Regions from separate parts of the Fictibacillus sp. NPDC058756 genome, predicted to be linked through region 4. Evidence: riboswitches for the same ligand, from Rfam matches in the RefSeq annotation. Region 4 holds a riboswitch; each other region holds the start of a gene.
The links. Region 4 has a riboswitch for cyclic di-GMP ahead of ACFW35_RS15505 (aspartyl-phosphate phosphatase Spo0E family protein). Riboswitches for the same ligand answer to the same signal wherever they lie in the genome.
Positions count from the first base shown of each region.

Region 1: it holds a riboswitch for cyclic di-GMP, as region 4 does, so the genes downstream of both, ACFW35_RS02970 (hypothetical protein) here and ACFW35_RS15505 (aspartyl-phosphate phosphatase Spo0E family protein) in region 4, are expected to answer to the same signal.
Region 2: it holds a riboswitch for cyclic di-GMP, as region 4 does, so the genes downstream of both, ACFW35_RS01500 (DUF5667 domain-containing protein) here and ACFW35_RS15505 (aspartyl-phosphate phosphatase Spo0E family protein) in region 4, are expected to answer to the same signal.
Region 3: it holds a riboswitch for cyclic di-GMP, as region 4 does, so the genes downstream of both, ACFW35_RS17770 (hypothetical protein) here and ACFW35_RS15505 (aspartyl-phosphate phosphatase Spo0E family protein) in region 4, are expected to answer to the same signal.

Region 1 is NZ_JBHYPU010000001.1:612,927-620,647, forward strand. It holds gene secA (preprotein translocase subunit SecA) at 1-1,541, shown strand, start outside; one part of gene prfB (peptide chain release factor 2) at 1,680-1,742, shown strand; one part of gene prfB (peptide chain release factor 2) at 1,744-2,778, shown strand; gene ACFW35_RS02965 (hypothetical protein) at 3,287-4,243, shown strand; cyclic di-GMP riboswitch class II at 4,508-4,591, shown strand; gene ACFW35_RS02970 (hypothetical protein) at 4,661-5,602, shown strand; gene ACFW35_RS02975 (hypothetical protein) at 5,670-6,209, shown strand; gene ACFW35_RS02980 (EAL domain-containing protein) at 6,275-6,985, shown strand; gene ACFW35_RS02985 (response regulator transcription factor) at 7,243-7,721, opposite strand, start outside.
Region 2 is NZ_JBHYPU010000001.1:292,352-300,072, forward strand. It holds gene ACFW35_RS01470 (class I SAM-dependent methyltransferase) at 1-883, opposite strand, end outside; gene ACFW35_RS01475 (SGNH/GDSL hydrolase family protein) at 1,008-1,604, shown strand; gene ACFW35_RS01480 (GNAT family N-acetyltransferase) at 1,625-2,107, shown strand; gene ACFW35_RS01485 (hypothetical protein) at 2,150-2,317, opposite strand; gene ACFW35_RS01490 (DUF4062 domain-containing protein) at 2,295-3,494, opposite strand; gene ACFW35_RS01495 (hypothetical protein) at 3,733-3,936, shown strand; gene ACFW35_RS01500 (DUF5667 domain-containing protein) at 4,164-5,387, opposite strand; cyclic di-GMP riboswitch class I at 5,471-5,556, opposite strand; gene ACFW35_RS01505 (alpha-amylase family glycosyl hydrolase) at 5,842-7,721, shown strand, end outside.
Region 3 is NZ_JBHYPU010000002.1:175,224-182,944, reverse strand. It holds gene ACFW35_RS17785 (hypothetical protein) at 4-651, opposite strand; gene ACFW35_RS17780 (hypothetical protein) at 715-867, opposite strand; gene ACFW35_RS17775 (DUF6376 family protein) at 1,284-1,727, opposite strand; gene ACFW35_RS17770 (hypothetical protein) at 1,848-2,915, opposite strand; cyclic di-GMP riboswitch class II at 3,004-3,085, opposite strand; gene ACFW35_RS17765 (hypothetical protein) at 3,347-3,541, shown strand; gene ACFW35_RS17760 (CBS domain-containing protein) at 3,589-3,999, opposite strand; gene abc-f (ribosomal protection-like ABC-F family protein) at 4,087-5,736, opposite strand; gene ACFW35_RS17750 (Hsp20/alpha crystallin family protein) at 6,005-6,445, opposite strand; gene ACFW35_RS17745 (spore germination protein GerPB) at 6,459-6,659, opposite strand; gene ACFW35_RS17740 (spore germination protein GerPE) at 6,656-7,051, opposite strand; gene ACFW35_RS17735 (spore gernimation protein GerPD) at 7,062-7,232, opposite strand; gene gerPC (spore germination protein GerPC) at 7,207-7,721, opposite strand, start outside.
Region 4 is NZ_JBHYPU010000001.1:3,012,070-3,019,790, reverse strand. It holds gene ACFW35_RS15515 (aspartyl-phosphate phosphatase Spo0E family protein) at 175-330, opposite strand; gene ACFW35_RS15510 (cation:proton antiporter) at 543-2,120, shown strand; gene ACFW35_RS15505 (aspartyl-phosphate phosphatase Spo0E family protein) at 2,145-2,312, opposite strand; cyclic di-GMP riboswitch class I at 2,354-2,440, opposite strand; gene ACFW35_RS15500 (hypothetical protein) at 2,692-4,002, shown strand; gene ACFW35_RS15495 (DEAD/DEAH box helicase) at 3,999-6,785, shown strand; gene ACFW35_RS15490 (SDR family NAD(P)-dependent oxidoreductase) at 7,127-7,721, shown strand, end outside.

The DNA.
Region 1 (7,721 bases), 2.4 Mb from region 4:
GACGCCGTTACAGCGACGGACTTCACCAGGCGATCGAAGCGAAGGAAGGTCTCGAGATTCAGCGCGAGAGCATGACGCTTGCGACGATCACGTTCCAGAACTACTTCCGTATGTACAACAAGCTTGCGGGTATGACGGGTACGGCGAAAACGGAAGAAGAGGAATTCCGCAACATATACAACATGGATGTTATCGTGATTCCAACGAACCGTCCGATCGCACGTGATGACAGATCAGATTTAATCTATAAAACAATGCAAGGCAAGTTCAAGGCGATCGCGGCTGAAATCGAAGAGCGCCATAAAACTGGTCAGCCGATCCTTGTTGGTACGGTTGCCGTTGAAACATCTGAATTGCTATCTCAACTTTTAACAAAACGCAAAATTCAGCACAACGTCTTGAACGCGAAAAACCATGAGCGTGAAGCGGAGATCATCGAGAACGCGGGTCAGCTTGGTATGGTTACAATCGCGACAAACATGGCCGGCCGTGGTACAGATATCAAGCTTGGCGAAGGTGTTATTGAAGCTGGCGGACTTCACATTTTAGGTACTGAGCGCCACGAATCTCGCCGTATCGACAACCAGCTTCGCGGACGTGCGGGTCGTCAAGGAGATCCAGGTTCTTCTCGTTTCTACATCTCTATGGAAGATGAGTTGATGAAACGTTTCGGTTCTGATAACTTGATGACGATGATGGAGCGTCTTGGCATGGATGAAGATACTCCGATCGAGTCCAAAATGGTTACAAAAGCAGTAGAATCTGCGCAAAAACGAGTTGAGGGATCGAACTTCGATGCTCGTAAGCAGCTTTTACAATATGACGATGTTATGCGTCAGCAGCGTGAGATCATTTACACTCAGCGTCAGGACGTACTGGATGCTGAGAACTTGAGCGATATCGTACTGCGTATGATCGATTCTACGATTGACCGTATCGTTACGGTTCACACGCCTGAATCGGAAGTTCAAGAAGAGTGGAATACAAAAGAAATCACGGACTATGTGAATGCTGTAATGTTTACAGAGCCTGTGTTTACGGAAAAAGATTTCTACGGTCTAGATCGTGAAGAGATCATTGAGAAGATCCAGGCGAAAGTTCATGCGGCATTTGCAGAAAAAGAAAAGCAGCTGCCTGCAGAGCAAATCGCAGAATTCCAAAAAGCTGTAATCCTTCGTTCGGTCGACAGCAAGTGGATGGATCACATCGACCAAATGGAACAGCTTCGTCAAGGGATTCACCTTCGTGCTTACGGCCAGACGGATCCGTTGCGTGAGTATCAGTTTGAAGGCTTCGAGATGTTCGAAGCGATGGTTGCTGCAATCGAAGAGGAAGTTACGACTTACATCTTAAAATCGCAGATCGAACAAAACATGCAGCGTGAACAAGTGGCTGAAGGTAAAGCTGTTGTTCCAAGCGATAAAGCAGAAGCATCTAAAAAGAAACCAGTACGCAAAAAGCAGGACATCAAGCGCAACGATCCATGTCCTTGCGGAAGCGGTAAAAAATACAAGCAATGTCACGGTGCTGAGCAGGAATAATTCAGTATTGTGAGTGAAGAGAGTCTCTTCGGGGCTCTCTTTGCGCATGTTTTCAGCCCATATAAACGGGTTAATTTTTTATAAATCAATAGCATACGTTAAAAAGTAGCTACAATCATAAAATGAGGTGCAGAGACTATGGATTTAGTAGAAGTAAAACAGGAACTCAACGTTATTGAAAAACGTATCAACGACTTTAGGGGGTCTCTTTGACCTCGATTCAAAAAAAGCACGAATCGCTGAACTAGATGAACAGATGAGTGCACCGACGTTTTGGGATGACCAGAATGCAGCACAAGTTGTAATTAATGAAGCGAACGGATTAAAAGAGCAGGTCAATGAATTTGAAGAACTTGCTGCTTCTTATGAGGACTTGGAAATCGCACACGAGCTTGTGAAAGAAGAAGCAGATGCTGACATGCAAAAAGAGCTTGTCAAAGATACGAAAGAACTGATCGCAAAACTGAACGACTTCGAGCTTCAGCTTTTATTAAACGAACCATACGATAAAAACAATGCGATCTTAGAACTTCACCCAGGTGCGGGCGGTACGGAATCTCAAGACTGGGCGTCCATGCTGCTTCGTATGTACACTCGTTATGCAGAACGCCAAGGTTATAAAGTTGAAACGCTGGACTATCTTCCTGGTGATGAAGCTGGTGTGAAATCTGTAACGTTGAGCATTAAAGGTCATAACGCATACGGCTATTTGAAAGCAGAAAAAGGGGTTCACCGCTTAGTGCGTATCTCGCCGTTTGATTCGTCAGGCCGCCGTCATACGTCATTCGTTTCATGTGAAGTGATGCCTGAAATCACAGATGATACTGAAATCGAAATCCGTACAGAGGATTTGAAGGTCGATACGTACCGTGCGTCTGGTGCAGGCGGTCAGCACGTTAACACGACTGACTCAGCTGTTCGTATTACACATACGCCAACTAACACGATTGTTTCCTGTCAGACAGAGCGTTCTCAGATCAAGAACCGTGAACGTGCAATGAAGATGTTAATGGCGAAACTTGTACAGCGCCGTTTGGAAGAACAGCAGGCACAATTGGCTGAGATCCGCGGTGAACAAAAGGAAATCGGCTGGGGAAGTCAGATTCGCTCATACGTTTTCCACCCGTACAGCCTAGTTAAAGACCACCGTACGAACACTGAGGTAGGTAACGTGCAATCCGTAATGGATGGCGAAATCACGCCGTTTATTGATTCTTATCTAAGATCAAAGCTATAAAAGTCTTTTTTTAATAGATTGCTGTAAAATGTTGTGTATTTTCTTCATTAAAAAATTGATTGGAGCGCAAGGTGCGAGACTCGAGCGGGATCAGCGGGACAGGTGAGACCATTCCATGTCGCAAAGCGACGAGTGGGCTCATTGCACGCCCCGCGGAAAGCAAGCATCCTGGAGCGGAAATCAATTACTTACAAAAAACTTCCGAGAAATGAGCTTCGGAAGTTTTTTTCAGTCTATTTTTGTGAAAGCGTTTTTCAGAACAAGGTCGTCTTACTTTTCGGTCATTTTTTGCAATCTCCACATTTCCATTCTCGTAAATCCACACTACTTGGTACTTTAAGCCTTTATAAACGACATGAATTCCCACTTCCATCTCCATCAATGCACAGAAAAAACTATAATGTAAGTATAGACTTTGATTTGCATTTTTAATGGAGCAGCTCTTAGCAACGAGGTAGTTTATATTTATGGTATATTATACATATATTGGATGATGCGGGGTTGCTATATGAGATTTATTAAAAATAAACAGCTATTTACCTTTCTAATGTCGTTTATCTTACTTACAGCCACATTTGAAAATCAAGGATATGCAGCTATACCAATCTATGAGGTACCACCGAGCAATGTAAAGATACCCAATCAAAAAAACTTTACAGGATGGAAACAAATATTAGACAAAGGTCAAATTCTTTACGAAGGCTATCTTTTAGATGGGAAATTCCATGGGCAAGGGACGTTATATGATAATGGAGTCATTGTATATAGCGGAAATTGGTCTAACGGTAAATATGACGGATATGGAATTGCTTATTACGGTGATGGTAATAAATGGTATGATGGTGAATTTAAGAACGGTCTTCTTAATGGATATGGTATTTACTTTAATAGTAATGGAAATAAATCCTATGAAGGCAATCTGAAAGAAGGCTATAGAGAAGGGTTTGGCACTACTTATTCCACGGAAGGAATAATAGTAGAGAGCAAAGAATACATAGATTGGACCATTGTATTTATGGGAGATCCTGAAGTATCACCAGGCAGATGGGGAGTAAACACTAATTTTTCGGTGATTTTTTTTGAAGGTATGATAGGAGATACTATTATTAACCCAACTTATTTTGACACCAATGGTAACCTGGTTTTACAACCTGCAATAAAAATAGATTCGAATAAAAATTACAATATTTTTATTCAAGGAACGAATTTATCAAGTGAAAAATATAATATAAACTTGGATATTTCTAGGGTAAAGGTGAAAGTCTCAAATCGTTCACTTCAATCAGTTACCAATACTGCAACACTGATTGATAATGATGTTCCAGGCACATTTACAAAGAACTTTCAGCTTATTCTGGATATGAGTGATACAAGTACGAACTACAATGATATTGAGCAGATTGCTCGCATAAAAGATGTTACAGATTTTTCAACAACTATTACCATATCATATACAAGCTTATAACAAAGAGAGACTGCTAGAATGTAATTAGCAGTCTCTTTATTTTACAAATGTAAAATACCTGAATTTTGGTACTGGTATTAGAAAAAAGATTGAAAAATTAAATTTTTTTCTTTCCTTTATGATTTAAAGACATTTAATTAAGAAGCAATACACATTATTTTTGTAAATAATTTAATAAATTTAAAAATTTCTAAAAAATAGTACTATTTTTCTACAAAGTATGATATATTTCCCTAAGACGACAATATTTGACATTTATTGATAACTCAATGAGGAATGCAATGATTCTAAATTACGATTGGGCGCTTTAATTTAGATGAGCATGTAGCGCAACCGGCCACATTGAAAAAACGGATAAACATTTCGTTTTTTTTGTGGTCTTTTTTATTGCTCAACATGAATACAAGGAGAATCCGCATGAAAAGAAATTATAGCCTGGCAATGGTCTTTTTTCTGATACTGGGATTTTTTACACAGGTACCTGTAAAAGCAGCAAATTACGAAGGATATTATTCATCTCAAATGATTATGAATTTTAAAGGCAAGCCTGGAGATGTAATAACAAAAACACTTCGCTTTTTTAACGATACGCCTGATGAAGCACAAGCAGGTTTTGGAGTTAGAGACTTTATTTATGAGAAAAATAGTCTTATTTACGTGGAAGACAGACCGAATAGTTTTTCTGTTAATAAGTGGACAAATTTAAACGTCGATACTGTAAAGCTTCAACCAAAGGGCTATGTAGATGTTAAGGTAACTGTGAAAATTCCAGAGGAAGCAGAGATGGGAGAACACATGGCGTTACTAGAAGGATCATTTATCCCAGTAGCGGCTCAAGACTCTCAAATGAAAATAAAGACAGAAATTGCACCGGTTATTTATGTGCTAGTTACTGATAAGAATGGAAACATTAATTTAGATCAGAAATGGGATTTACTAGGTACTAAAAAGGATGTAATAAACGGGGGACACTTTATTTTCTCCGTTGAAAATAAAGGAAATGTCCATCTTGAATCTCAAGGTAATATGAAGATTACCAACATATTTACGAAAAAGGTAATTCAAAAAAAAATTCCGAGAGTAAACCTTCTTCCAAATAATAAGAAAGATATTCTAGTAAGATGGAATATTGATGATTATATAGGAATCTATAAAACTGAAGTTACATTTTCCATGGACGGAAAAAAATTCGAAAAAATTAATACTACTTTGTTTATTATTCCATGGTTGCTTGTTTGTATTTTACTTACTACAGTCTTGCTAGTAATTTTATTTATACGTATATACATAAAGAGATTAAAGAAGAAATGGTTAGCTGAAGCAGCTAATGGTCTTCTATCCACAAAAGCTTCATCTTAGTTAACCCTCTCCATCCAGCTAGGCGGAGGTTAAAATATATATAATAATTTTTAGGAGGAAACTATTTATGAAGAAGGCATGGAAAAAAGGTTTGTCAGTAGTTGGCGCTACTGTATTAGCTGCTTCTCTACCATTATACACCGAAGCTGCTAGTAATATCACGGTAAAAGGAAAAGTATTTCCAAAAGCCGGGATTAGCTTGAACTTTGACAACGTAGATTTTAATGGTACACTGGGCGCTCCAGCAACATCCGTTTACAAGTTGGGCAATGCAGCTGTAACTACACCCCAAATTAATGTTAGGTATAAAGATAATTATAATGTTGGAGTTAAAAGTTCTACATTTACTGGTACAGATGCAAGTAATAATACTATTAATTTAGATACTACTCGTATTTCTGTCCAATCAGATCAAACGGCTAAACTCTCAAGCACAGCTCAAAATATTATTTCTGGAACTGGTGATGGAACGACTTCTCAGGCTGCAACAAAACCTTTTAACATTACATTAGATCTTGCTGAAACTGGCTACACTGATACAATCAGTAACTTAGCATCTGATTTAAACCTAAATGCAACTATTACAGTATCATTTAACGGGCTATAAGATTTACAAATAGAGGGAACTGAATACAGTTCCCTTTTGATCTCTCAAAAATGTAGGTAAAAACAATGAATGTTTATGAAATTTTCAATGGTAATACAATCTATCATGAATACCAACCATTATACTGTCTAAAAGACTGTAATAAGATCTATGCATATGAGGCGCTTCTAAGAAATGAAGCAAAGATTAATCCAGACAGTGTATTTAAATCAGCAATACAGGCTAACATTCTCTATAAATTAGATACAATTTCGTTACAAAAGGCCATTGCTTCGTATTTCTTGAAGCAGTCTAATGGTTACTTATTTCTAAATATTTATATAACAACCATTTTACATCCGAACTTTTTGCTTTTTTTCGATAGCTTATGTGTCCTTTATCCTGAACTTCCAAAACGGTTATTTCTTGAAATAAATGAAACTTGTGCTGATGACTTGTGGAATATCCCATTATTAAATAAATCCATAAAAACTTTAAGGGAGTTTGGGGTTCAATTTGCTATTGATGATTTTGGGCAGGGTTCTACATCCATCAAAAGAGTGATAGAATTCAAACCTGAATGTATTAAGCTTGACCGTTATTTTGCGCAAAACTTGGCTAAGGATGAGAAGAAACAAAGATTTCTTGAGTTGTTCTATACCTATTATGGGAGTGACACACTACTTGTCCTCGAGGGGATTGAAAAGCATGACGATTTACTAGTAGCCCAGCAAATTGGTATTGCTGTTGGTCAAGGCTTTTATTTAGGAAAACCGCAGGCTTTGGAAGTTGTATAATAATTTGAATATGAACCCTTTTAACTAAATTCATTAAGTTAAAGGGTTTTTTTGTGTTTATGTTATCAAGGCACATACCAGCATTTCAGAAGAAATAGTTTTTAGGTTGCGGAACTAAGTGACATTTAAATTAAAAGAGATTTTTATCTTCAAATTCATTGGACTTAGAGGTGATGTTTGATAAACAAATTAGCTTTAAATTAAGATTACTTTTACTGCCTTTAAGCAAAGAAAAAGCCACGCATCTGGGGTGGCGGTTATCCAATAGATATATGATTAATCCACTTGTTTTTAATAGCTTTAACTACAGCTGATGTACGATCAGGAACTTCCAGCTTACGAAGAATGGAGCTTACATGGTTTTTTATCGTACTTTCAGTTACAAACAGCTCTTTTGCTATTTTTTCATTACTGTATCCCTTTGATAAATACTGAAGAACATCCCATTCTCGGTTTGTCAGTATTGCGTTTTTTAAAGTAATTTCCTTTGTGAAAATAGCATCATTTTCATGAATTTCAGGTTTAATTTCAGAAAGGTATTCTTTAAATAAGAGGGGAGTTAATTTCTTTTGTATATAAGGGGTGTTATTAAAAACCATTTCTAATCCCTCTAGTAATTCAACTTGTTCGATCTTGCTTGAAAAGTATCCCATAAATCCACATTGAAATAAATTTCTTGTTCGTATTTCATCACTGGATTCCATCCAAATTATTATTTTGACACCCTTGTTCTGAA
Region 2 (7,721 bases), 2.7 Mb from region 4:
ATAGCTTGGACCGAAGCTGGGCTCGGGGAGTTGTCATCACAATATAGCCACCCGGCTTTAAGAACTTCCGGTGCCACTCCACAACCTCAGCCTTCATGGAATCTGGGAAGTGCTCAAGCAAACCGACGCTCAGCACGATATCAAACTCCTTCCCGTACGGAAGATTGCGAATGTCGTCCACCACATAAGAAATGTTAAAATCATCTTTAAAATAAACTTTTTCTCCGCCTGTACTAGGGTTTTTCCCTAAAAAGGGATACGATTCAGGGAACTCTGCAAACCTCGCATCCCGGCAGAACGAATCATAATCGATCATCACCACTTCGCCGCCCGGATACATCGCAGATAACTGCATCGCTTCATAACCTTCTGCTGCTCCCAAAAATAAAATGCGAGGTTTTTGAACATCTAGCCCTTCAAATAGCGCACGCTTTCCGCGTGGATCCCAAATGCCATCCTGTACCCGGTGAACATAATTCCATAAATGAATGCGCAAATAATCTCCGAGCGCTACTTTTACTTCAGAAGGCTTAAAGCTTTTTAAACTATGAAAAAAGGCACCTTTCTTATCGTGGATTTCAGCGGGAACATCCTTCGAAAACCACTCATGAAAAGACTGGTTGAACATCCTCCAGGAAGTGTGGACAGGCAGGGTCTCGCCATGCTCTTTCTCCCAATCCAGTTTTTCCTTCGAAAACGAAGTCACTTCATACGGCTTCCCGATGTCTTTCCATGAAACGGTCGACCAGTCATTCACCGTATTTACTTTTACAAACTTCTCATATTCTTTCTGACTTTTATATTGCCGCAAATCCATACGATAGGACGGCATCTTTTCCGTCTGACCTAATGTAACCTGGCGATGAACAGCAGTTTCGATCATGTTCTTCCTCCTGTAAAAAGGATTTTCTATATGTATTCCAAAACGGCCGTCCAAAATCCTCTAAATCATGTTTTATTCGCGCACATGGTAAAATAAGAGAAACGAATCGGAGGGGGAAACAGCCTTGAAAATTATTTTTATCGGCGACAGCATCACAGCTTCTAATAAAAATACAGATCCTGAAAGACTGGGGAACGGCTATGTCCGCATGATTAAAGAAGTGCTGCCAGAGGATGTAAAGGTTATCAACAAAGGCGTCAACGGGCACCGCGTTACAGACCTTGCTTTCCGGTGGGAGCGGGATGTCATTGATTTAGAGCCTGATCTTTTAACGGTTTCCATTGGGATCAACGATGTGTGGAGACAGCTGGACAGCCCGGACCTTAATCAGGTGGATGTTTCTAAATTCGAGGAGGTTTATCGTGAATTGTTGTCACAGCTTCCCGCCACTACAAAACTCGTACTTATGGAACCGACGATCATAAAAGAGAACCCGCAATCTAAGGGAAATCAGATGCTGATTCCGTATGTTGAAGCCGTTCGAAAGCTGGCGGTGGAGTATGATGCAGTGCTCGTCCCGACACATGACGTTTTTATTGATCACCTAACAAAAAAGCCTGACGTGTCATTAACATCAGACGGTGTACATATGAGAAAAAAAGGGAACGAACTGATGGCAAAAGCTTGGCTGAAAGCGGCAGAATCACTAATTGAACAATAAAATGAACAGGGGTTATGAATATGGGGAACGTTGTACTCACTTTTTTCGATGAAATTCATCGTGAAGCTCTTAATGCCTTTGATCTAGCAGAAGACCAAAAGAAATTCACCGCCATGCCAAGTGACGCTTTGGAAATATGCAAAGAAGATCCTAGCCGAAACCCAGTGGTTATCATGGCTTCAGACGCGGCAGTAGGCTTTTTTGTTCTGCATGCAGGTGAAAATATTCGTGATTTTACAGCGAATCCGAATGCCATGGTCATTCGTGCATTGTCCATCAATCAAAAAGAGCAGGGGAAAGGCTATGCGAAAGAAGCAATGCTGCAGCTGCCAGCGTTTGTTTCCACCCATTTTCCTGAAATCAACGAACTTATTTTAGCGGTTAACTTTAAAAATGAACCTGCCAAAAAACTGTACGAAAAAGCAGGATTTCAAGACCGCGGCCAGATCAAACATGGACCGATTGGACCTCAATATGTGCTGCATTATGAACTTATGTTATAAGAAACACAAAAAAAAGAGCCTTTAATAGGCTCTTTTTACATATTATGCTTTAACCCTCATTGTTTGTATTTCGGCCAATCGTTTAAGTACTCTTTGACTAGATTGTTCTAACATCTTCATTTTTTCATTCGTGTAACGATTAATTGATTTGGAAGGCTCAGTAGAAACAAGAACAACCTTGCCATCATCAAACGTTTTCAAATTTCTCATATCTGATACCTCCAATTAAATTTATTACAAATTCTAAATAAAGTGATGGTTTCATAATAGCAGATTTTATCTCTTTTTCATAGACAGATACTTTCTTATCGATCCAGTAACCACTTAACTTGAAATGAAAACAGAGAACAAATTCGTGTACCTTTAAAGTAAAATAAAGCATTTGTTTATCTTCTCTAAAATATAAAGATTCAACATCGTTTGAATAAGTCTCAGCTACGTAAGAGCTATTGTCTGACAAATCATAAAAGAGTTTTGGTGAAGTATTACCCCAATAATCCACTAGACTCATCAAATTTTTATCGTTTTCTTTTCTATAAACTGTAATTGCTTCACATGAATTATGTTTTCCAATAATCTTTTCTAACTTTGTGCCTTCTCTTATAAGAATATTTCCCTCAGTAAGTTGTTCGGAAACTTTATGAAGAAAGTAAGACCAGTTTGTAATTGTACCATCAACTATTGTTGCCAGTAATTCATTTGTGAATTTTTTATATGTAGTAAATTCACTAGCGGCATCAGCATTTGCCATAATGTCCTTCACCATTGGTACATATTGAATTCCTATCGCTAGATTCGAACTCAAATAACTTTTTAAGTTGTCATAAAATATATCTGATTCGGCAATATCAAGGTCATACAACCATGGTGTAGATCGTCTAACTTCATAAATAAAACCCCAGACAAAAGGATGGATTGAATTAATTTTTTCTTTATAAGGTTGGGGTAATTTTTCAATAGCTTGTCTTACCAAAGCAATATTGTAATCAGGTTCTGTTCCACCATGACCTTCTCTATATTGTGTATATTCGTTATCAATCATTTGATGAAGAAAATCATCATACAAATTTTTTACTGCTTTATCTACAAAAGGAATAATGTATTTTTTTGAATTCAATGCGGTAAAATATTCAATGTATGTGGGAGTAGTTTGTTCGTCGTGGATTAAGCTACCTGATTGTTTTTTTATCAGAAGAATGAAAATATCAGATTGCATAACCATATCTACACAAGTTTGAAGTTTATCTTCATCCCAAGGTGCGAAATTCTCTTCAAAAAGTAAAGGTTCGTGTCCTGCTTCTCTTAAAACACGTCCAACATTAGTTCTAAGTGACTTGAGATCATCTTCGTATGCAGAACTTATAAATATCTTTGCCTTTTTTGCCATCGATATACCCTCCCTTCATTAGATAAATTATAACATATTTTACCTTTTTTGTTTTTTGAAACTTTTAATTTTCATTAATATTAAGCCAATATAAAGATGGTTTAGGAAGTGTAAAGTCTCCGTTATGACTTGGTAAATTCCGTCTTTTCGGGTTTTTTTCGTGATATATTCTGAGCAGGGACAAACAAATCCCATACTCATGCAAATCATAATGAAAATCCGAAGGGAGCAATTTAAGATGAGCAAAACGTTTATGGCGAAAATCGGAGCATCTCTTTTGGCAATTATGTTAATCACTGCATGTAACAACCAGGAAGACAACACGGAAGAAGAAACAAACACGGAACAAACTGAAAATCAAGATGAAGAAACATCAACAGAGGAAGGTTCTATTGAAGAAACTACAACAGATGAGGAATCAACTGAGGAGTCAGCTGAATAAGATATAAAAACGGACCAGGCCTCTACCTTCCAGAGAGGACCTGGTGTTTTATTTTTGGGGAGGGAGCAAGGTTGCTGGTAATAAAACCTCGTGTCGAAAATCGCGTATTTTTAAATAAAGTGCGATTTTTCATTTTAACGTGCGATTCCAGGCCGCTAACCTGTGATTTTATAAAATAACGTGCGATTATGTGTAAAAACCCTGCCAAACTTTTTCGGCAGGGTTCATTACGATTCTTTGTTCTTGCCTTTATTCTCTTTATCTTTACCTTTTTCATCGTCTCCACGGTCATTTTTACGATCATCATTGGCTTTTTCTTCTTTATGATCATCATTTTTTCCGCGATCTTCGTTTTTAGCTTCCTCTTTTTTAGGCTGCTCTTTCTTTGGCTCTTCCTTCTTCGGCTGTTCCTTCGCTGGAGGAGCTTCTTTCTTCACATCTTCTTTTTTAGGATGTTCTTTCTTGGGCTGCTCTTTTTTAGGAGCAGGAACAACAGGCTGCTTCTTTGTTTGCTTTTCTTTTACAGGTACTGCTGTTACAGAAGCAGTGTCTTCATCAACTTCTGTTGTGTCACCAGCTGGCTCATCCGCTGCAGGCTCCTCAGCTTCTGGCTCTTCCGCTTCAGGTGTATCGGATGAAGGATCTTCTTCCTCAGTGGACTCATCATCTTCTTTATTCTGCTTCTTCTCATGCTTTGCTATTTTCTTTTCTAGCTTTCCAAACGCTTTAACAATATTTTTCGAAAGTGCTTCTTGTGCTTTTGGGTTATCAATCTTTTCAAGAGCAGTCATTAACGCTACGATATTTTGGAAAAACTTTTTCTCAAGCTCGGTAGTAGTGTCTTCTTCCTCTTCAGCTGCTGAATCTTCTTCTGCAGCTTCTTCGTCACCAGTTTTACCGTCTACTGTGCCTTCTTCAGCAGGTGTTTCCTCGGCTGCTTCCTCTTCGGTTACATCTTCAGCTGTTTCTTCTTCAGAAGCTTCTTCCTCTATTTCAACAGCTTCCTCTTGCTGAGCGATCGCTTCTTCTAAAAGCTTTGTTGCGCCTTCAACATCACCGTCTTGTAAAAGGACATTTGCTTCTTTAATACGTTCAGCTGCAAAATCAGCCAAAAGTTTCGCTTCTTCATAGTCATCTGTCGTTACAGCCAGCTGGATTTTCTCCATCATGATTTTTACAAAATAAAAGAAATCTCCAGGTACTAAGTCTGGTGCTTCTTCTTCAGATGGTTCTTCATCTGCAGGCTCTTCGGATTCAGCAGATTCCTCAGTCACCGTACCATCTGTTGTATTTTCATCCTCTGGTGTTGTCGCCTCGGTTGTTTCATCTGTTTTCGTTTCTTCAGCGGGTTCATCCACTGGTGTTCCAGCGCCTGTGTTAGCAAAAACGGACGGTCCAAACCCAGTTGTTGCAAGTCCTAACGCTAAAAATGAACTTAAAATTTTCTTCACTTTCATTCTCCCTTTCTTATTTAAAGAATTGGAAAACAATAAAAAGACACACTCATGCCGTTTGGCGGAGTGTGCTCCGAAAAAACGGCAGCTGGCAGGCATTACACGGTGTGCAGAAGCCCCTTTAGCTTTGCGTCGCTATGTTTCCATAGGTTTGCCTTTATCCTTTTACGTTTCCATTATTCGTGATTCATGCATTATATCGGTTAGAAGTGATTTAGTTATAAAGGTTTTAAGGAAAAATGAGAATATTTACCTATTTATTTACAGCCTTATCAGCCGAATGGCGCATTTTCCAATAAAAGAAAACATGGGATAATAATTGAAATGAAAGCGCTGACTTAAATGGTTTTGTGCAAACGCTTTCGCTTATTTGCACAACATTTTAAAAGGGGGATAAAAAGTGAGGAATAAACAATCGCGTTACGCAGTTTCATGGCTTTTATTATTTACGATGATTTTGCAAACGTTTGCATCTGCACTGCTTATACAGCCAGCGAAAACGGCAGCTGAAGAAAGAACAGTGACCCTCGTTGGCAGCCTGCAAAACGAACTTGGCGGATCTGGTGAATGGAATCCAGCTGATCCTGCAACAAAGATGGAGCTGCAGCCGAATGGAAAGTACAAGCTGACAGGCACTCTCCCAGCTGGCACGTACGAATACAAGATAGCCATCAACGGTTCTTGGGATGAGAACTATGGCGTTGACGGAAAAGCGGGTGGTGACAACTACAAACTTACTCTCGATTCTGAAAAAGAGGTAACGTTTATGTATGACGACACGACGCATAAAGTGACAATTCCTGAACCACTTCCGGAAGAACAGACTCCTCGTATCGTCGGAGACATCCAGCCGGATATCGGAGCTGGCGGTGAATGGGCACCTGGGGAATCAACGGCACTTTTACAAGATGAAGATCTAGACAATGTCTACACATATACAACACAAGTACCAAATGGAAAGCACGAGTTTAAAATTGTGCTCGGAAACGACTGGAGTGCCCCTGCATATCCAGCCAACAACTTTGTATTAAACGTTATAAAAGAAGATGAAATTACGTTCTTTTATAACCATGACACAAAAGAAGTGTACACGAACTATGATCCGGGATTGCCGGACGGCAGCGTGAACGGGGACAAGCTGTACCATGAGACGTGGAACGAAGCATTCCGTGCACCATTTGGAGCAATCAAAGTGGGTGAAGACGTAACACTGCGCCTTCAAACGAAAAAAGGTGACCTGACTGGCGCCAAATTATACTTGCGAAATTACAACTCTGGCAGCACGACTGTAAAAGATATGGAGAATGCCGGATGGACAACGGTTAACGGTGAAGAAATCGAGCTTTGGGAAGCCACTGTTAAACCTGAAGAAAAAGGCGTTTACGGATATAAATTTACGGCACGTGATGGAGATGCTGTAAAAGAATACGGTGAGGACACTGCGGAAGGCGGAAAAGGTGCGGTTGCTGACTCGAACGCTGGTCTTTTCCAAATAACCGTTTACGATCCTTCTTATAAAACACCAGACTGGATGAAGGAGTCTGTTGTGTATCAGATTTTCCCTGACCGTTTTTTCAATGGCAACAAAAAGAACGATACAGCAAAAACAACAGCGCGCGGTGAAGAACCTATCGAACATCAAGAGTGGAGCGAGCTTCCGGACAACCCGCGTCAAGCTGAAACAGAAGGATACGAAGGCGACGAGATCTGGTCGAACGATTTCTTTGGCGGTGACATCGCCGGTGTTCAGAAGAAACTGGACTATATTCAGTCTCTTGGCGTAAACACGCTCTACCTGAACCCGATCGCATATGCGGCATCGAACCACAAATACGATGCGACGGACTACAAAGCGATCGATCCGATGTTCGGGACACCTGAAGAATTTAAAGCTTTTACAAAAGAACTGAAAAAACGCAAGATGCACCTGATCTTAGACGGCGTGTTCAACCACGTTGGTGACGACTCGATCTATTTTGACCGTTACGGAAAATACGATACGGTTGGTGCTTACGAATATTGGGCGAGCATCTATGACCTTATGAAAGAACAAGGCTTAACAGAAGAAGAAGCGAAGAAACAAACTGAAGAGAAGTTCACAGCAGAAGGACAGAAATTCAGTTCATATGGCTTCCACAATTGGTTTAACATCGAAAACGATAAGGTGAACGGCGTATATAAATACCAGGCGTGGTGGGGCTTCGATTCACTTCCGGAGATCAAATCCATTCCTGGAGAAGCAGTAGACTATGATTCTGAACTCAACAATAAGCCATTCGCAGACTACATCATGTATGACGAGGATTCTGCGGCAAAATCTTGGCTGGACCG
Region 3 (7,721 bases), on a different contig from region 4:
CTCTTATGAAAGGATCATTATCCACCTGTTAATCGTCCACCATCCTATGCCGATGTTAACGGCAAATAAACCAATTCTCATAACTTTATTCTGGTGGGTTATGAGCTGAGCAACATATAAAATCCCCCATAGAACGAGGATCAGAACCGACCATAACACCCCGTTTAGATCACCTTGCATAAATGCTCCATAGCTATAGATTAATGTATAGGGCATCAAAAGGATGGCTGTCAGAAAATACATCCCATGTACCGTGTGTCTGCTCACTGAACTAGAGAGCGGGGCTGATTTAACAGCTAAACTATATAATAGAGCTATTCCAATTCCAGACCCAAGGAAAAATAGAGCCTGGAAGATTTCATAAAAGAATATCGGCAAAACTTGAAGGGCATCGACCCAAAGAATTCTGCTATAAAACAGCAGCCATAGCATAGGGATGACACTGGCTATCGAGACAAAGGTATTAATTCCTCTATAGACAGCAGAACCTAGCAGCATAACACTAAAAATAAAAAACAGAGAACCTAGCAGTTTGCTGGAAAATAGTAAAAGAAAACTATATAAACAGAGAAGAACGGCAAACGCAATATGAAGAATATAATCATATTTTGAATGCTCAGCTTGTTTAAATGTACTGTAAATTGGAATCATGCTGCACCTGCCAAGTCTTGTCGTGTTTATACATTTATCGACATGTATCTATAATTACTTAAATTATTCTTTCGGCACTTTAACAACACCGCGAATGTGCCACATGTTAATAAGCTCAATTCTTTTACGGTATTGTTTTGCCTGCAGCCTTCCCTTTTTGTATCTTCTTTTTAACAGCTGCAAGTAATCTTCAATCTTAAGATGATAATCATTCATGCTTTATACCCACCCTCGCCATTTTTCTCACTGTCATATTCCCGAAAATAGTCGATTTGTAACATAAAAAAATCTAAAAGATTGCTACTTTGGAATATTTTTAGTTGAGTAGGCTTCTTTGACTAGTTGATTGGAGAGTAAGGCGCGAGACTCCTGCGTGCCAACTACCTGAATATACTTCTTGCAAGGCATGCGACGAGGAACATGCTTCGTTAGGATTTGCTTATAGACGCAGGAGCACACAAACTTACTTGATGGTAAGACTCCTAAAGGTGCAAAGCGCAAGGAGGCTCACCGCACGCCCCGCGGAAAGCGAGCATCCTGGAACAGAAATCAACATCTACAAAAGCAACATTGCTTAAGAAAAACAGGGATAGTTAGGAAAAAACAGCTACAAGGTTGCAGCTGTTTTAAAATTATTCGCCGAGTTTTTTAATTTGTGATAACAGATCATTGTAAACAGCGATATCATCCAGTAATCCGCTTTGTTCGAGCAGATCAGCATTCAGTTCCCCATCTTTTATGACTGTTAAATATTTATCAATTCCCTCTTGAAGCTTATTATTTTGTTCAATCACCTGATTGTGAACATCTTCAAACACAGAAGGCGGTGTTAAATCCCCAAACTCACCAATGTCTGATTTCATATCTTCCAGCAGCTGTTCAAGTTCTCCTCTCGCCTTTGGATCGTTTACTGCCGTTTCTGCAATTGCAGAAATCTCTTTTGAAAATTGTTGTACATCATTAATATATTCAGTAGCTTCAGGTACATAGTTCAGGCCATTCGTTACTTCATTCACTGCTGAGCAACCTGTTAATACCGTGATTGATAATATAGCGGCAATTAAAGTCTTTTTCATTTGTTTCTCCTTTTCCCTTTTATATTTGGAATGGATTTGAATTAAAAAAACGCCCCTTTTGTCTTGAGCGTCTCAATTTCTGCTTATTGTTTTATACGGCTGCTGATGCTTTAAGTTTCATTACTTTCTTAACGAGTAAAAAAGATCAGTGAACTTATCGATTACATTCTCAAATTTTAATTTTTCCTTCTCACCATAAACCTTTGATTTTAAACGTTCAGGGTTAATAGAGGACAGTTCTTTCAAATAAGCTTCAATCTTTTTTAGTACGGCATTAAAACGTTCCAGCGAAATTTCTTTTTTATACATTTTAGAATCCTTAATACGGTCTTCAAAAAGCTTCTGGAGCGTTTCATTAGAAAATTTAATATCTACTGCTTTTCTCGCTCCATATCCGTCCACGATATAAAACATGGTTGTTCCTTCTGACTTTTTGCTAGGATCAGCAAACTTTATTTCTGAAGTCAGGCTTCCGACTCTTACCTCCATTTTAAACGAACCTGAAGAAAACACCTGGTTTGGCGCAAGTGTTACAACAGGATTGTTCCCTGAAGGATTGTTTGCTGGAGGATTTTGAACTGGCGGGTTTGTTTCCTCTATTGGCAGCTCTATTTCATTCGGTGGGCCACTTTCCCCGTTTTGATTTTCTGGTTTCCCAGGTACATGTTCCTTAACGATATCTTCAATTTGGTTCCATAATAATTCCCGGACCGTCTCTAATAATCCTTCAGCAGATTTTAAATGTTTCTTTACTTGCCCTTGCGGAGAGTCTGCAAGCGATGTCTCCAGGTCATTCTTTAAACTGAGCAAAAACTTTTCAAGTGACTCAGAGACTTCTTCTTTAAAGGTATCTAAACCCATTTCAGGAGTTTCTTTCAGCTCACCTTTAATAGAATGGATAAAGTCAGCGGAGCTATCCGCTAATTCATGCCTCCAGTTGCTATAGATCCGTTCCGCTTCTTTTGCTCCTTGATGATGTTTCTCTATATCTTTTCTGGTATACGTTTTAAAAGGTTTATTTTCATGAACACTCTTTTTAAAATAGTCTTCTCTTTTATTTTCTTTATAAGGTTTCTCGGGAGGAACGGCTTCAAGATGCTGCTTTTTTACATAATTCTTTTTCAAATGCCCATAAGCAAAATGGTTTCCCCGATTATATGAAAATGCCTGTGCAGCGTGATTTACCATCTTGAAAACCTCCTTTACCGTTGATTTTTGTTTTTCTTCCTGACTTTTAGGACAAAATAAAAAAGCCCACAACAGAAGATACGATCTTCCTAATGCCGGCCGGTTGCATCACTAGCTCCACATACTTATAGATGCCCAAATAAAAAGTATGCTTCCACGCTTCCATTAATTTCAATTATCATAGCAAGAATCTTCGGCAACAACATATTTTTTCTGCTTATGAAATAAACTTCATTGACTAGTTGATTGGAGAGTAAGGTGCGAGACTTCTGCGGGATTAGCGGGATAGGTGAGACCAATCAATGTCGCAAAGCGACGAGTGGGCTCACCGCACGCCCGCGGAAAGCGAGCACCTGGAGCGGAAATCAACAACTTCCAAAAGCATCAAAGTTTACAAAACAGCCTTTAATTAATAAGAAAGGATGAAGAAAATGAGTAATAAGGATAAAGCTTATGAAGGAAAAGATGAACTGTACTTAGATATTGATAGGATGATTAACGAAGGAATGGCTGGCGGTACTGTGGCAGACACTGAAGATCTTAAACAAATCGGATATGATACTGATATTACCTCACAAGAAGAACCGCCAACAATTGCTGGTGAAAGAGAAGAAAAAGATAAATAAAGAAACAAAAGGATGCCCTAAATATAGGGCATCCTTTATAAGTTATATTACAAGGGCTTAGAAATCTCAGTAAGTGCATCTCCTGCTTTATCATTGTCTTCATGTTTAACAGCAAGGTCGCCTAATGAAACAATACCAACCACATTTCCATTATCCAGAACTGGAAGTCTGCGTATTTGATATTCAGACATTAGGTTCTTAGCCTCATCAATCGTCATATCAGGTGTCCCTGTAACAGGATCTAATGTCATAACATCACTGACTGTACCTTCAATATTCCCGTCAGCAACACATCGAATGACGATGTCCCGATCGGAAACAATCCCTTTTAGTTCCCCATTTTCAGAAACCGGAATAGAGCCTACTCCTAAACTTTTCATCAAGCCGGCAACTTTAGTAATTTTCGTATTTGGTTCACACGTCTCAATATCTGAAGTCATAATATCTCTTAATTCCATTTTATCGCCTCCTAATAGGTAATACGGTTATTCTGTACCTTTTTAAGAGGAAAGCTAAACCTTTCAACTGCAGCTCGAGCATCAATATTATTGAGCCTTTATCAGTCTGATTTTCTTTAAAACTTCTTGATACCTTTGATCAAGTCTTATTTTCTCTTCTTCATTCAAGGTTAATGAAAGCTGCCCGATTAAATCTGTCATTTCAAGTTCAAGCTTCAGTAAATGATCTTTGTGATCTGTGGTTTTTAGACCTGGCTTTTTATCGCCATTCTTATTTTCAAGATATTCCTTATAGCTCCCCTCAAACCAATATGCTTTTGGAGGCTGAAGCTCCAAAACATGCGTTGCTGCTTTTTCCATTAATCTTCTATCATGTGTTGCAAGGATAAAGGTACCAGGATACGCGATCAAGACTTCTTCTAATGCTTCTCTCGTAAACAAATCCAGATAATTCGTCGGCTCATCAAGCAATAACAAATTATAATCATTTAAGAATAGCTTCGCTAATGCGGTTTTCATCTTTTCTCCGCCGCTAAGCACCTCAACTTTTTTAAATACATCTTCACGTTTAAATAATAGCCTCGCTAATATTGTTCTTACCCAGGTTTCATCATATAAGCTGTTTTCCATGACATTTTCTAAAATACTTTTTGTCTTATCAAGAATATTGAGATGCTGATGAAAGTAACCGATTTTAAGCTGCTTCGATTTTTCGATCTGTTCATTTCCTCTATATATTGTTTCTAAAAGGGTTGATTTTCCTGTTCCGTTTTTACCTGTTAAAACAACCTTCATCCCTGGCTTTACAGTAAAAGATAGGTCAGTAAACAGCTGACGCTCGTCATACCCAACGGAAAGTTGTTTAACAGCCAGCGCTTGTTTGCCATGAATGACTGAAAACTGCTGAATATCAAAATCGATTTTAGGCTGTTCTTTTGGCTTTTCTTTCTTATCCATCATCTCGATTCTTTTTTCAATTACCTTCGAAGCTTTTTCCAAAGACCTTTTTGCGCTTTTGACCTTCATCTTCCCCAATTTCGCTTCACTATGTGACATGCGCGCCGGTTTATCTTTCATGCCCTTCGCTTTTGATGATTTCTCTTTTGCGGCATTCTCCAGCCTCGTTTTTTCTTTTGTGTATTGCTCATATTCAAACTGCTGCCGCTCTTGTTTTTGCTCTTTTTGAATAAGATATTCTGTGTAATTTCCGTGATACAACGTAAATGTTTGCGGATCAAGCTCGATTATTTTTGTGCAAACCATATCAAGAAATGTTCTGTCATGAGACACGAGCAATACAGCACCTTTATGATGATTAAGAACTTTTGCCAGCTGATCCATCCCATCAACATCCAAATGGCTCGTCGGCTCATCAAGAATAAGAATGTCAGGCTGCTGCTCAAGAGCTGCCGCTATCTGAGTACGCGTTTTTTCACCGCCGCTCATTGTTTCATAGTTTTTCCCTTTTAGGTTCCACTGACCTTCACTTCTTGCTGTAATCGTTTGTGAACCTTCTTCAAACTGGCTGACAACAGCGACCGTGCCGTAGTGCTGAACAAATCCTGAATCTGCTTCTTCCATCAGGGAAAGCAGCTTTAAGAACGTTGATTTTCCTGTTCCATTCAGCCCTACTAACCCAATACGATCTTTACTAAAGAGCTGAAATGGCTCTGTTTGTTTTAAAATTAATTTTCCTTTGTAAGACTTTTCAAGTCCGATTGATTCCAATAAAAGCATAAAAAAACCTCCCAGTTTTACTAGAGAGGTCTGCCCACGCCGAATATCACCATACAACCGCGTGAAAAAACGATTTTTTGGCAACAAAAAAACAGGCCTGTAGTTAAGTCCTAAAAATGGGCAGAGTAATCCTATCTAGCGTTCTACTTAATTATTCAAGTAAATGGCTAAAAATAAGATTAATTGCTCATTGGACGTATACACCTGTTCCTTCCGTTATTTTTCTAAATTGTAAGCGATAACCCAAACTGCAGTCAAGCTTCATTTCTTATTCCTGTACCCATTGCAGGTTTACTTTTCTTTGATTGGCACCAGGTCTTGTATCTTTCAGCATACGGATAAAAAGCAGCCCTTTTCGGTAATGCGCTTGAACAGGATCTTGGTGTACCCGGACAGGAAGTGTGATCTCCCGCCTAAATTCCCCAAGCTGAAATTCTTCGGTATTCAAGCGATAGGAATCAAGAGAAATAGATAATTTCCCTTGCACCGTCAATTTGAATGGATCTACAAGTACTTCTACGTCATCCGTGCGGTTCAATCCAGGCATCGCAAGTACACAGCAAATTTCCTGAGGTGTTTCGTATATGTTGCAAAGCGGATTTTCGTTCCTTATATCAGAACTCGGTGCTTCATTTGGTGCAAAGAACTGATCGCCAAAGTATTCTTCCGCCATTCTTTTCCAGTCCATCATTTGTTTCCAAGTGTCCATTCCTATTCACCTCTTATGAAGGCGGTCCTAAAGGAACTGAAGGAAGATCAGGATCAGGAATTTGAGGAGCCGGACCTATATGACCGCCTGTGTTAAATAATTGCGAGACCGGTTGTATAACGCCAGCGCTGCCGATCTGGAGTACTGAGGAATTTTGAATGCCTTCTACTTTTAATTGCTGAATTACAATTGTCTGACTGACAAACAGATTCATGATTCCTCCTCCTCAATTTCTGGATAAGGATCTTTAAGAAAGTTACGAATATGCTTTACACGGGATTGCAGCGTCATTTCGTTGACTGAGCCTATATGAAGAAGTGCGGAACTTGATACACCGAGAATATCAATTTTGCCAACTCTTATAAACGGACAAGCGTTAAATGTTTTTTTGATTTGTACTGACGGACATACAGGAACAACGACTGGCTGCGAAAAAATGTCGTACTTGTTTAACGGGATATCAAACCTGCCAAAATCTGTACGTTCTCTTTGAATAGCAAGAGCAGCAGAAAAACATTGAATTTTTTCCGTATCCCCTGTCTGGAGTATGGAAGATGAGGCAAGTGAATTTAAGATCACTTCATCAACTGCAGATGTTCTGTACATTTTCTCACCTCTATAGCGGAACGAGTGATGTTCCCAAAACAAGCGACTCAGGCGGAGTGTCAAACGCTGACCCAAGATTGATGCAATCTACATCTCCTACTAAAACAACAGAGGATAAACCTACTCCGATGATGTTGATCTCACCAACAAACAGCTCATGGTTGGTTACGCAAAATTTCACTCTCTCCACCTCCATCTGCCTTTGAATCTTTTAAGTGAACGATGAATGTTTCAATTCCCCGGTAGATATCCTCTTTCGTTTTTTGAAGAATATCTTTGCGGCCCCGCTCATCTTTTGGTTCATATTTTGTAAGATAATGCTTTATTCTTCCCGGCACCTGACGCTGAACATCCTCCAAGATAAAAACACGGTATGATTCATCAAGCGGAACATTTATTTTATTTTCAAGAGATTTCAGATACACAGGAGCTTCTTTTATAAAAAACTCATCCATCGCTTTTATCATTTCACGGTAATTAGGATTTTCTATGACACTTCGCTTCATTTGCCCTGGCGTTTGAACTGTATTCTGGCCGATATTGAATTGCTCGATTAAATCTTTGCTTTCAGCGGAATGGCCTATGCCGATATGAAGGGTTCCCTCAAGCTTTTCTACTTTTAATTGATCAAACTTGTATTCTACCGTTTTAGGTTCATCAGCGAGTACAT
Region 4 (7,721 bases):
ATACTAATCGAATATGACAGAAGCATTAGGAGAAGATAACAAAGAGATTACAATATTATTTTTATATAATAATAGGTAAATTAGTAAGTATATGGATGAGAGGTGGAGTAAGCTAAAAAATGATAGAGGTTTTTGCGGTTCTCGACAAATTTCCCAGGAAATAGACAAGGATTGTTAATTATCGTTCCTTTCATCATTCCATTCATCAAGACGGTTTAATAACTGATCTAGTTCTTGACTGCATATAACTGTTTCCTTCGCTGTAAGCCCATACGTTTTTCCAAGACAAAGCAAGACTTCGCGTTTTTCTTCAATTAATTGTAGCAGCATGGATTATTCACAACTTTCATGAAAGATTTTGTCTCAATAAATATGCATTATTTTTAAGAAAAGAAAAAGGGTTTCGTGGAAAGAAGTGATAATGTTACAAGATTCAACAACAATCGATGATAATATGTCGATTTATCTGAGTATCCTGTTGACTATTTTTTGAAGGGGGAGGGAAATATATAGGTAGAGAAATAGTTTGAGAGGAGAACAATATGCATCACTCGTTGAATATTGCGTTCATTTTATTGGCTGTAGCGGTTGGTGTAACTGCCTTGGCAAAGAAAATAAAAAAACCTTATCCAATTGCACTGGTGGTAGTAGGAGCGATCATCGGTCTTGTACCTCTTCCGGCTATGGACCCTTTAAAAGAAATTGTTGAAGAGGGTTACACATTTCAATTTATTATCATTTCGCTTTTGTTGCCTACTTTACTAGGAGAAGCAAGTTTGAAACTTCCATTCAGCCACTTGAGGGAAAATGCAAAAGCTATAGGTGCATTGGCAGTTGGAGGAACCTTTCTTACCTTTTTGATTATAGGTGCTGGATCTTATTACATATTAGATTTGAGTCTTCAAACGGCTTTTGTATTTGCTGCTTTAATGAGTGCGACAGATCCCGTATCCGTTTTAAGCATTTTTAAAACTCTTGGAGTGAACCGAAAACTTTCAACTGTAATTGAAGGAGAAAGTTTGTTTAATGATGGATTAGCAGTTGTTTTTTTTATTATTGCCTCAATCTACCTGCCTTCTTATATTGAAATGGGTGCAGGGGGAATACTGGCTGCTGTTCTGATGCTTTTTAAAGTTGCGATCGGCGGTGCTATTGTAGGTGGAGGATTAGGATATATTTTTTCAAAGTTTACGAGCTGGTACGACGATTACCCGCTGGAGATTTTGTTTTCTATACTATTATTTTATGGCAGCTTCCTAATCGCAGAGTCCATACATGTATCGGGGGTAATTGCTGTTGTAGTTGCAGGTCTCGTCTTCGGAAATTATGGTGCCAAAATAGGGATGAGTCCAACTACTAAAATAAATATACATTCTTTTTGGGATGTTTTAGCGCTGTTTGCGAATTCACTAGTGTTTCTGCTTGTAGGATTGGAAATCGCCTATATCGATATCAATGATAAATGGGGATTAATTGCAGCAAGTATTCTTTTAGTGCTTTCTGCAAGAACGGTGGCAGTATACACCTCAATGCTGCCTATAAAAGGTATACCAGCAAAATGGAAGCATGTGCTTATTTGGGGCGGACTAAAAGGATCTTTGTCAATCGCTCTTGCGCTAAGTTTACCAGGAGATTTTCCGGGTCGGGAAAATATTATTATTTTAGCATTCTCTGTCGTTTTCTTTTCTTTGTTAGTACAAGGGATGACAATCTCCTCATTAATCAACAAACTGAACATAAAGGGCCCAAATAAAGAAAGAACAGAATATGAAGAGGCAATGACCGCTGTTCATAGATATGATTACGCAATAGAAAGACTTCATCAGTTAAAGAGCGAGGCTGTTATTTCCACAATCGTTTTTGAAAGAATGAAAGCATTGTATGATCATAAACAAAAGGAAGCGAAAGAAACACTGGATGTGATGTATGAGGAGCACCCCGAGTGGAGGAAGAAACAAGAACATATTGCTTCAATTGAGGCTCTGTATGCAGAACATGAGGCGATTAAAAGATTGCTAAGAAAAGATATGATATCCAGCCAGCTTGCAGAGGAAGAAATCGAGCGGATTATTGATCATATTGAACAGAAGAAAAATAAATATTATGAAGAAGAAATTTAAAAAATGGCCAAAATAGGCCATTTTTTATATGTTTTCTTGTCTTGATAGAGTGAATTGATTGAGAAGCTGATCGAGCTGCTGACTGACTTTAACTATTTTTGGATGTGCCAGTTCATGGTTCAGCTGGAGTGAAGTGCGATACAGCTCTTCTCTTAATAGGCTAATTCGGTCTTGAATCGTATGCTCCTTCATATGTATATCTCCCTTGCAATTATTACCGACGAAGGAGTTCATTCGGCAACTGGCTGGCATATCATTTAAAAGACTTAGCCCCTGTAGCTTTGCGTCCTTCTCTTTCGAAAAGTTTGCCCTTTCGTCGATTGATTCAATAAGTATAGCAGAACGTTTTTACAAAAAAATACAAAATGATACAACAGTATAGTTTTTCGTAGGTGAAAAATTATTCTATTACTAATGATATCGGACGAGACATTAATAAGTTTAAGAGGAACAAAGTTGTTTTTTTGGTCAACTTAAGGAATTTCCTTTAAAATAGAAATGATATGCAATGAATGAGCAAACGACTAATTTGCTATAATTGGTAATAACAACTTGAAGGAGGGGAGACGGAATGAAGCAACCAGAGGAAGACGATGAAAGAAATCGTACACAATATGATTCCCCTGAGAAGAAAGTTCAAAATACACATTCGGTTCAGTTGTGGCGTGAGTATTTTTCAGAACGATTCGAGACATTCGAAAAACGGAAAATGCAAACCGTCTCCTTTCGGGATCTTGCTGACGGAAAAGATACGAGCTACACATTTGTTCATATCTACCGCGATTATTATCCCGCACTCTTAAATGCTGGACAATTTTTTGATGAAGATATCGCATTGCTATATAGATATCATGTACAAATTGAAACGCTTATCCGCTTATTTTCGTTTGAAGCACAATATGGGATAGCTACTTATATGCAGGCGAACTTTGATGCTACAGTTGAAAAATTATCCGATCAAATCTATGTGGCATTAAAAGAAATGAATAGTGAAAAACTTCTAAATGAAAATAAAAAACTCGTCGAAGAGAGTCTCCGAAACTTTCAAAGTCTTTATGAGATCCCTCCTAAATGGGGTTATTTATTATTTTATCTTTTTCAGATCAGCTGGTCTCTACTTTATTATGAGAGAACATGGATCGAAAAATATGAAAAACAATTGCTGGAAGAAAAAGAATCTGGCAAAGCATCTCAAATGCTTGAGCTTGCTCTCGTGCATTTTGCTTTTGCACGCCAGCAGGATGATCTTGCTTTTGAACGTTTGGGTCAGAATGATAAGAAAGTGGAAATGGTGCATTACCTTGTCTGGATGAAACTTTTGGTTGATAAGCAGGAATGGGAGCGTCTTTTGTCATGGCTTCTTTATTTGAAACCAAATTTCCTGGATGGTGTCAGTTCTTATTATTATCATTCAGATGCTCGTGAATTTTTCCACGAATACCTAAATTATTTCTGGAAATACGCACAGCATACAGGTGACGAAGAACAGTATGAAGAAATGCTTATTGAGTTCCTGCCGATCACTTTCTATGAGTACGGCGAATATTTAATGGTAATCGGTGAACATGAGAGATGGGTGGAGCTTCAAGTAATCATGGGCTACTCACCAGAGCTCATTCAGCGAAAGGATTTAAAAGAAGTTCTTTCTTTTGAAAAGGAAACGGTTTTGCCGATCTATCATCAAACGATTGACAGGCTGATTAATGAACGGACAAGAAAATCATATCAATCGGCCATAAAGCATTTAAAAACGCTCCGGACAATTTACTTTGATATTGGTGAAGAAGAACGATTTTCTCTATATATTGAACAAATTGCAACGATCTATGGACGGTTAAGAGCGTTTCAGGAAGAGTTAAGGAAAGGAAAGTTTATTTCATGATCGATACAAGCAATCTTTTACTTCACGCAAAATGGCTTCATGGAAATATGGTTTTATGGGCCACTAAAGATAAGAAAAGAGTGCATGTGAACGATTGGAAACCTCTTTTATTTACGTGGCATCAGCCATCTTTTTATGGGACGCTGCTCGATATAGATGACGATCAAAATATATATATAAACGCGGGAGAAGCTTTTGTGCTGTTCAATCGCTATCCGGATTTTTTTCTTTCTGAAAATACGTGGGAAAAAGATGCTTGGCAAGTGGTGAAAGAAGCAAATCATTTTGATAAATTAATTAAATCCGATCTCGTGTCTCCTGACTTTGAAGCTTGGAAATCAGGTGAATGGTCATGGAAAGCTGAGGGTAAACGCATCGAGTCTCCTTGGATAAATGAGGCTCTTTCAACTTTGCCTGATGCTGGCTATTCAGCAATGCCGTCATCTTTTAACAAAGAACTGGTTAGAGGTAATTCAAGACAGATAATCTCTGCCTTAGGGCACTTGGATGAAGAAGAATGGCTGATCAAAATCGGCTGGAGGGAAGATCCTAAACCTTTTAAACTGATTTTTGAATTATCCGAGCCTGCTGATGAGAAAGATAAGGATATATGGAACCTGAATGTCTTTCTTCAGGAAAAAGAAGATGGTATTCGTGTTCCCTACAAAGGAAAAAGCACTCTCTTGCCTGATGAATGGAAACCTTATCTAACTCTGCTGGAAAGTGATATGGAGCTTGTTTCTAAGCTTATATCCTGGCTTAAGGTTGACAGCCGTAAAGAAATTAAAGAAGAAATTACGGAAAAAGAAGCATGGGATTTCCTTACTTTAAAAAGTGATCTACTCCGCCAGATAGGTATATCAAGTATTCTTCCCGAATGGTGGCAGACGGTTCAGGAACTGCAGCCGAAAGTTAAAGCAAAAATTAAGACTAAACCGCAAACTGGTGGCGGAGCGCCGTCCTTTTTAGGGTTAAATGCAATTATGCAGTTTGACTGGCGGCTTTCTACTGGAGATGAAGAGCTATCGGAGGAGGAATTCCGCAAGCTGGTCGATGGCAGCAGAAGGCTTGTCCGCAGGAATGGTCAATGGTACAGAGTAGATCCTGAATGGATGAAACAAGTCCGGCACCTCATCAAAAACGTGGACCGTACTGGCATTCAGTTAAAAGATGTATTAGAGCAGCATCTTTTAAATATGGAAACAAACCCTGCTGATGATGAACTTGATGGTATTGAGTTTGAAGGGCCAATGCTTGATATGGAATGGGGTGAGCCGCTCAATCTGTGGATGGATCAGCTTTCTGAAATCAAAACGATACCTGTTGAGCCAAAAGCTGAAAATCTGCAAGGAACACTTAGAGATTATCAAAAGACAGGAAGCTCCTGGATGTATTTTCTTCGAAAGTTTGGGCTTGGCGGATGCCTTGCAGATGATATGGGACTCGGTAAAACAGTCCAGACAATCGATTATTTTTTAAAGGTAAAAGAAAAAGGGGATCTGGAAGGCACCTTTTTATTGGTGTGTCCTACATCTGTTATTGGGAACTGGCAAAAAGAACTTGAGCATTTTTCTCCTTCCTTGACAGTTGGTTTGCACTACGGCTCTAACCGGAAAAAGGGAGAAGACTTCGAGGCATGGTATAAGAATTACGACGTTGTCATTACTTCATATACAACGTGTCAGCTTGATTTCACCGAAATGGGTGGAACGTTTTGGGAAACAATTGTCCTCGATGAAGCTCAAAATATCAAGAACAGCTACACAAAGCAGTCCAGAAGTATACGCAAGCTGAACGGGCGTCACAAGATTGCATTAACAGGAACACCTGTTGAAAATCGTTTGCTTGAACTTTGGGCGATATTTGATTTTCTTAATCCTGGTTATTTAGGAAGTGAGCCCTCTTTTCAGAAGAAGTTTGTCCTGCCGGTCGAAAAAGAAAACGATAATGTGAGGCTGCAGCAATTAAAGAGACTTGTTCAGCCATTCTTACTCCGGCGTACGAAGGCAGATCCTGCTGTTCAGCTGAATCTGCCTGAAAAACAAGAAATCAAAGAATATTGTCCTCTAACAAAAGAGCAGGCTTCTTTATATGAAAGACTTGTTCAGGATACATTCGAACAGCTTGAAAAAGTAACGGGCATGCAGCGTCGCGGCTTGCTGCTCGCTATGCTAGGAAAACTAAAACAGATTTGTGATCATCCTGCCCTTTATACGAAGAATGACAAATTAACAAAGCTAGAGGATCAATCAGCTAAATTTTCCAAGACGATTGAGCTCCTTGAAGCCATTTTAGAAAAAGATGAAAAATGCCTAATCTTTACCCAGTTTATATTTATGGGTGAGCTGATTAAGAAGTACGTAGAGAAGAAGTTTGGAAAACCTGTTTTGTTCTTACATGGAAGCTTATCGAAGCAAAAACGTGATGAGATGATAGACAGTTTCCAAAATGGGGATAACGCTATATTCATCTTATCGTTAAAAGCAGGCGGAACAGGTTTGAATCTGACAGAAGCAAATCATGTCATCCACTATGACAGATGGTGGAATCCTGCAGTTGAAAACCAGGCAACTGACCGTGCTCATCGAATCGGGCAAAAGAAGTTTGTTACGGTGCATAAGATGATCACACTTGGCACACTCGAAGAAAAGATCGACATGATGCTCGAAAGTAAAAAAGAGCTGTCAGAGAAAGTGATCCAGAGCGAAAACTGGATTACGGAATTATCAACAGATGAACTGAAAGACTTATTTACTCTGCGCAAAGAGTGGGTAGAGACTTGATGGATATGAAGACATGCTGCTTGCATGTCTTTTTTTGTGTGCCTGGCACAGGTATGTCAAATTATCATTCAACATTGTCAAATTATTAACCATATGTGTCAAATTATGAACCGGCTTCGTCAAATTAAGTTCATTTCTGGTGAAATAATTTACCTGTCTACTAAGATTGGACACAAAACTCGCTGGGATTCCCTGGGATTAAGAATTGAATTTCAAAACTAACCTCTTTTAAACAAATAAAAAGTTTTAAAACTTCATTTTTGATAAACTATCATCAAATACCCAAAAAAAAGCGAATTAATATCTTAACAGAACTCTCAAATGAGCAGGAGGAAGCACACATGTATCTACCATCATTCTCGCTAGAAGGAAAAACGGCGCTCGTTACAGGGGCGGGCAGAGGAATTGGACGAGCAATCGCAATCGGTTATGCAGAAGCAGGGGCTGACGTTGTGATCGTATCAAGAACGCAATCAGATCTAGAAGAAACCGCTGAACACATCCAGCAAGCGGGCAGAAAAGCATATACATTTGAAGCGGATGTGACAAACAAAAGCCATATCGAAACGATCTTTGAGAAGCTGGATACCCAAAACGTAAGAATCGACATTCTCGTCAACAATGCCGGGATGAATATTCGGTCTAAGGCACTTGAGGTTTCAGATGACGAATGGGATACGATCATGAATACAAATCTTCGTTCAGCTTTCTGGTTTTCACAAAAAGCCGGGGAAAGAATGAAGGGAAATGGTGGAGGAAAAATCATCACGATTTCTTCCGTTGCAGGTCATGTGGCACTGCGGACAGGCGTAGTTTATGCATCTACGAAAGCAGCTATCATTCAGATGACGAAAAACCTTGCGCTTGAGTGGGGGCAGTACGGCATAAATGTAAACAGCATCGGCCCTTGGTACTTCAAAACGCCTCTGACTGAAA